One region of the Paenibacillus sp. FSL W8-1187 genome, then DNA from elsewhere that is predicted to be linked to it. Evidence: riboswitches for the same ligand, from Rfam matches in the RefSeq annotation. Region 1 holds a riboswitch; the other holds the start of a gene.

Region 1 (3,404 bases):
CCGCGCTCTCCACCGGCGTCGCCCGCATGCCGGACGAGCGCGGAAAGCTCAAGTAGAGCTGGAATGCGTTGGACACGGCCCAGCTGTAGCTCCACTGCTCCTGGCCGCCCGTCCGTCCCTTGTACCACCAGCCGGATTCCCTTTTCCCAGTATAGTTCATCGGCGCTTCCCCTGCAAAGACGCACTGCGACACATAATTGGTGCAGTTGACCTCGAATTCCTCGTAAGCGGGATTCGGCTCGTTCCACCACTGGTCCGCGTAGGCTGCGACCAGCTCGCGCCGGTAGCGGGAGGCGCGGGAGCGGGTGTTGATGCGCGGAACGACGCCATAGTTAAGGAAAGGACGCGGCGCGCCGGGCGGCTGGATGCCGCTGCCGCCGCCATTGCCGTAGGAGCGGTGCTCGGCGAGCGCGCTGTCCGCCGCGGCATGGCCGTAGCGCGGCCGCCGCTCGCCGACGAGCGGCTCGACCCGCGTCAGCCGCCAGCTCCCGTCCGCGCCGGCCGGTGCGAGCCATATCCGCTCGCGCTCGATCCGCTCCTCCGTATACTGGCGGCCTTTGTGCTGGACATGCCGCTTCAGATGCAGCTGGAGCACGACCGACACCTCCGCGCCGGATTCGTTGACCTTGACCAGCGCGGCCCGCGTCTCGCATTGGGAGGTGAGCAGATCCCGCTCCTCGGCCCGCTCGCGCTGCCGCTGGAGCCGGTGCAGCAGGCGCAGCCGATGGTCCGCGTCCGTCATGATTCCGGCGAGCGCGCTGTCGCGCAGCTCCACCTCGGCCTGGTTGCAGGCCTGCACATAGTGCTGCACGGCGCCGCGCCAGCCTGCGGGCGGCTCGCTCCGTCGCTCCTCCCCGCCGGCATCGGCTTGCGGAGGCCTTTTTCCCACCTTGATCCGCGCCATCCTTCCCCATCCTCTCCGAAGCGCTATTTCTCCATCTTAATTTCCATCCTATGACGGATGCGCTCCGGATTATGATCCTTTTCCATGAGAGCGCTTTAGAGCGACGATGGGTCCGCATGGACGAGTTCCCGACAGCATTTCATCGAATTTTCGCTAAATATAGCCTTTTACAAGACAGGCCGGCCTGAAGTATGATAAAGTTCAGCACATTTCTATTCTGCTGAATTCCACGAAAGTGGAAGCGGGGGAACCAACCGCAGGCGCCTTGTCGCGCCTGCCGGGGTGAATCCGGCGCGCACCCGACGCGCGGCTGCCGAAGCCGCCGCGGACTGCGCCTGGTAGGGCTACTCTCTTGGCCCGAATCCGTCAGCTAACCCCGTAAGCAACCAAAGGAGAGGTTCGACCATGTCTTTGCAGGAACGCTTCACCGGCGGTCCGGAGCCGAGACGGCTGCGAGCCGTCCACCGCTCCGCCGCCTGTTGCGCCGAGCAGGAAATCGCCTGCTCCGCCTCGTTGCCGCTTCCGGTCGTACTGGATGCGTCCGAGGTCATCGAGGAGGCGGGGCACGACGCCCGCCACGCTGCTCTTCTGGTCGAGGAGCCGCTCGCTCCCGACCGCCGCATCCGCCGCATCGACCTGTTCATCAGCCGCACCACGGCGATGCTTGCAGGCGGCAGCGGCGACTATCTGGTCGCGCTTCATCTTTATGCAGGCTCGAGCCTGCACCGTGCCGTCGTCACGATGTCCTACTCCGAGGCTCCCGCCGACTGGCAGAGCTGGAGCGGCTGGTTCCAATCGTTCGTCGGCGTTCCGAGCGACGAGGTCATGTCGGTGCTCTATTATGACGCCGAGTGGATCAGCGATCATCGGGACCGTCTTTTGCGCAAGGCTCTGGAGCCCGGCTCCAGAGAAGCGATGCCCTTTCCCGCCACCGCCTTCTGGAGAAGGCACTACCTCATCGAATCTTCCGACATCCATATCCAGCACTCGATGTAATCCAGGCAACTCGATGATCCCTGCCGCATGATCCGCTCATGCAGGAAGCCCCCGAAGGGCTTTGTCCCTCGGGGGCTTCGCTGCGTTCATCGAGTTGAAAACAGGGACGAAGCGGAGCCAGCTCCGCTTCGTCCCGTTCATTCCGCTGCGCCCTGCTTTACGCGTGGCTCAGCTCCAGCTCCTCTTCCTCGTCGCGGTTGTAGCTCTCGCGGTCGAACTCGTCTTCCGACACGGCGACGAGCAGCGACGACACAGTCGTGCCGGTCGCGTTGACCGCCGTGCGGCCCATGTCGACGACGGCGTCGATCGCGAGCACGAGGCCGAGCCCTTCCAGCGGCAGGCCGAGCGCGGTCAGGACGACCGTCGTCGAGATCGACGCCGGTCCCGGCACGCCGGCGACGCCGATCGAGGAGATCGTGCTGACGAGCACGATCAGGATGTAGTCGGAGATGCCGAGCGGCACGCCGTACACCTCGGCGACGAAGATCGCCACGACCGCCGGCCAGACGCCGCCGCAGCCGTTCATGTTCATCGTCGCGCCGAGCGGCGCGACGAAGCTGGCGATGCGCGGCGACACGCGCAGCCGCTTGGTGATGACCTCCAGGTTGACCGGCAGCGTCGCGTAGCTGCTGCGCGTCGTGAAGGCGACGGCGATCGTCGGGTAGATCTTGCGCAGGAACTTGAACGGATTGAGCTTCGCCCAGAACGTGACGAGCGAGCCGAACGTCAGGATGAAGTGCAGCAGCAGCGCGACATACGTCGCGAGAATGAGGCTGATGAGCGGCTTGAGCGTATCGAAGCCGTAGCGCGCGGCCATCGAGCCGATCAGCGCATACACGCCGTATGGCGTCAGGCGGATGATGTACTTGGTCACCTGGTTCATGACCTGCTTGAGCGATTCGATGACTTGGCGCACCGGCTCGGCCGCCTCCGGCTTGCGCGAGCTGAGCTGCACGATGGCGACGGCGATGAAGATCGCGAAGATCAGCACCGGCACAACCTTGGCGTCGGCCATGTCGCCGATCGGGTTGGACGGCACGAGGTTCAGGATGACCTCGGAGAACGTCGGAATCGTCCGCGCCTCGAATCCTTCCGGCGTCTCCTGGGCGATGCCCGAGCCCGGGTTGAACGCCAGCGCCACGAGCAGGCCGATCAGCGCTGCCACGCCGGTCGTGCCGATGAAGAGCAGGATCGTCTTGGTGCCGATCTTGCGCAGCTGCCCGAGGCTCGAGATCGACGAGATGCTGGAGACGACCAGCACGGCGACGAGCGGGATGACGAGCATTTTGATGAGGTTGACGTAAATGGAGCCGAGCGTGCTGATGCTCGTGGCGTCGATCTCCAAGGAGTTCAGCGTCACGCCGACGACGAGGCCGATGCCGAGCGCGAGCAGCACCCGATAGCCGAAACCGACGCGGCGCCGCGCCAGCCAGACGAGCAGTCCGATGACGATGAGGGAGACAAGCAGGCTGATCCAGTTCGTCTGGAACGCATGCACGAGGTT
Region 2 (3,404 bases), 660 kb from region 1:
GAGTCCGCGCAGGCGGTATGCGTGAGCGTGCCGCTCAGATCGTCGACGAGCTCCTCGCTGCGGTCGATGCCGAGCACCTCATGGCCGAGCTGCACGAGCTCCTTGCCGAGGCTGGATCCGAAACGGCCCAGTCCGATGACGCAGAATTGACTTCCTTTGGCTCCCTTACCCATTGTCTCTCTTTCTTTCCTTTCCTATCCGATGATGATCTTGCCTTCCGGATGCTTGTAATATTCCTTGCTGGCCTTGGGCCGGAGAGCGTACGCCATCGTCAGCGGGCCGAGCCTGCCGGCGAACATGACGAAGCTGATCACGAGCTTGCTGACATCCTGCAGCCCCGGCGTAATGCCGGTGCTCAGCCCGACCGTGCCGAACGCCGACACCGTCTCGAACAGGATGCGCAGGAAGTCGCGGTCCTCGAGCGTGCAGAGCACCATCGTCGAGGCGAGCACGATGGCGATCGACAGCATCGTGATCGTCAGCGCCTTGAGGATGCGCTCCTTGGCGAGCCGGTAGCGGAACAGCACGATGTCCTCCTTGCCCCGGAGCATCGCCCACATCGCCGCCGCGAGCGTCATGAACGTCGTCGTCTTGATGCCGCCGCCGGTCGAGCCGGGCGACGCTCCGATGAACATGAGGAGGATCATGAAGAACAGGCTCGCCTGGGTCAGCGCTCCGATGTCCACCGAGTTCGGTCCGGCGGTGCGCGTCGCGACCGATTGGAACAGCGACGCGAGCAGCTTGCCGCCGAGGTCGAGCGGTCCCATCGTGCCGGCATTCCCGTATTCGAACAGGAAGATGACGGCCGTCCCGAGCGCCACCAGGCCGCCGCTTGTCAGCAGCACGACCTTGGAGTGCAGCGTCAGCCGCCGATGCCTGCGGAAGTCGACCAGATCGGACAGGACGATGAAGCCGAGGCCGCCGAGGATGACGAGCGAGACGGTGACGAGATTGACGAGCGGATCCGCGACATAGGCGGTCATGCTGCTGTAGTTGCCCATGATGTCGAAGCCGGCGTTGTTGAACATGGACACCGCATGGAAGATGCCGTAATAGACGGCCTGCCCGGGCGGCATGTCGGACAGGAAGCGCAGCGCATACAGCAGCGCGCCGCAGCCCTCGATGACGAGCGAGTACAAAAGGACGCGGCGGATCAGCCGTACGATGCCCTCCATCGAGCCTTGGTTCATCGCCTCCTGCAGCAGCAGCCGCTCCTTGAGCGAGATGCGCTTGCGCAGCACGAGCGCGAACAGCGTCGCCATCGTCATGAAGCCGAGTCCGCCGATCTGGATCATCACCAGGATGATGAGCTGGCCCGCCAGCGAATAATGCGTTCCGGTGTCGACGACGACGAGGCCCGTGACGCAGGTAGCGGATGTCGCCGTGAACAGCGCGTCGATCCAGCGCGTCCCCAGGCCGTCCGCGGTCGCGAACGGCTGCATCAGCAGCAGCGAGCCGAGCGCGATGATGAAAGCGAAGCCGGCGATCAGAATCCTCGGCGGGGAAGGGATGAGCAGCTGCCTCAGCTGCAGCCTCCAAGCGGTCATAGGCGGCCATTCTCCTTTTTTTGCACACGACAAATAGGCACCGGAAACACCCGGTGCCCAGCGCCTGTGTGAGTCCTGTCATGGAAGCCTCCGAGGTTAGCTGACGGATTCGGGCGTGACGGCCGCCCTATCCCCCCGGAAAAGTTCCGAGCGGAATTCACCCCTGCGGATCGGCTGTCCGGCTCCACGAGCCGCCGTCCGCGCTGGTTCCCCCGTTCCCGGCGCTTGTCGTCCGGAATTCGGCAGTTTAAAGTTCTATAGGATCGGATTTGATTATATAGGATAAAGGACAGGTTACCAAATGCGTCCGCAGGCGTTGGCGGCCGATTTGCTTCGTTTTTGGAGGCTGGCGGACATTGCGGAGGATGCTAGCCCCTCCGCGCTCGCTCTTTTGCCCGCTGGCTCGTCCGCGCGGCCGGGCGGCATGGATAAAAGGAAAGCCGCTGTGGTAAGGTTAAACCATGGATCCAACCAGGCAGCGCCATCAGCAAGGAGGACTTCGATGAATTCATCCCATCTTGACCAGGCTTTTCGAAGATACGTTTGGTGTGGCGCAATCGGAGCCGCTTTATTCCTGCTGCTGCAGGTCATCCCCTCGGCAGCCGGAGTCGGCGCGGAGAGCGAGCCGGTCCACCCGGTCAGCCGCGGGCAGGCGATGGCGGCTGCGGCCGACTTTGCCCAGAAGCAGCTGCGCGCGCTGCCCCAGAACGCCCACGCGGTCCATCAGGCCGACAGGCTGATGGCGGGCTATGTGGCGAAGGAGAAGCTGGGCAAGACGCTGGACAGCAGCGCCGGACTCAAGGTGCCCGTCGATGTCTGGCAGGTGACGCAGAACTTCGACGACGGCCGGCGGCTGCTCGTCGAGATCGGCATGACGAGCGGCAAGCTCGTCGGCTGGAAGCAGGTGCTCGGTCCGACCGGAGGCGACGGAGGAAGCTCCGCGCTGGAGGGCGAGGCGCTGGACCGGACGGTCCAGCGACAGGCCGACGAGCTCGGACTCGGCCAGCTGCGACGCTCGGGCCCGGCCAAAGAGGGCTCCGTCCGCTACGAGGCGGCGGCGATCACCGTCGGCGAAGCGGGCCTGATCGTCCTCGCCGCCGGCGAGCGCCTGGAGGGCGAGATCAGGCTGACCCGCTTCCAGCCCGTCTACGAGGTCCCTGCCTCCTACGCCGCCTATACGATGGAGCAGGACCGGCTCGGCGAGCAATTGTCGCTGCTCGGCAATCTGCTGCCGTCCGGTATCATGACGCTGCTGGCCATCGTCTACGCCATCGTCATGAGGCGCTTCACGTCGTTCCGCCGGGGCTGGGCGCTGGCGCTGGTCTTCCTCGCCTTCTACACAATCAACAACTTCAATCTGCTGGACGGCTTGCGGGCGATCTACGGGGGCGAGGTCAACGCAGAGCTGGCGGCGATGGCCCAGCTCGTCTTCATGACGGCGCTCACCTTCGTCATGGCGGTCGGAGCGTACTTCTCGCTCGTGGCCGGAGACGGGCTGTGGCGAGCCCAGGGCCGGCCGCTCTGGACCGCCGGCTCGGAGCCCGGCTTCGGAGCCGAGGCGTGGAGCGCGATGAAGCTTTCCTACGCGTTCGCCTTCCTGCTGCTCGGCCTGCAGACGCTCATCCTCGGCGGTCTCTCGGCCGCCACAGGCGCCTGGGCGACGACGGACGTGACCCAGTCGCCGTACAACATGGCGGCGCTCTGGCTCATGCCGCTGCTCGCATGGTGCGCCGCCATCCAGGAGGAGGCGGTGTACCGGCTGTTCGGCATCGGCCTGCTGATGAAATGGATCAAAAATCCGTTCCTCGCCTCGCTCATCCCGACGGTGATCTGGGCGCTCGGCCATGTCACCTACCC

The links. A riboswitch is a leader RNA that binds a small molecule or an ion and turns the genes downstream of it on or off. The one in region 1 is predicted to bind cyclic di-AMP.
Region 2: another riboswitch for cyclic di-AMP. It lies ahead of NYE40_RS18335 (TrkH family potassium uptake protein); the one in region 1 lies ahead of NYE40_RS21250 (hypothetical protein).

Annotation. Positions count from the first base shown of each region.
Region 1 is NZ_CP150181.1:4,911,724-4,915,127, forward strand. Features, by position in the region: gene NYE40_RS21245 (amidase domain-containing protein) at 1-904, opposite strand, end outside; cyclic di-AMP (ydaO/yuaA leader) riboswitch at 1,113-1,304, shown strand; gene NYE40_RS21250 (hypothetical protein) at 1,310-1,900, shown strand; gene NYE40_RS21255 (dicarboxylate/amino acid:cation symporter) at 2,058-3,404, opposite strand, start outside.
Region 2 is NZ_CP150181.1:4,256,283-4,259,686, forward strand. Features, by position in the region: gene NYE40_RS18330 (TrkA family potassium uptake protein) at 1-173, opposite strand, end outside; gene NYE40_RS18335 (TrkH family potassium uptake protein) at 195-1,547, opposite strand; cyclic di-AMP (ydaO/yuaA leader) riboswitch at 1,618-1,802, opposite strand; gene NYE40_RS18340 (CPBP family intramembrane glutamic endopeptidase) at 2,050-3,404, shown strand, end outside.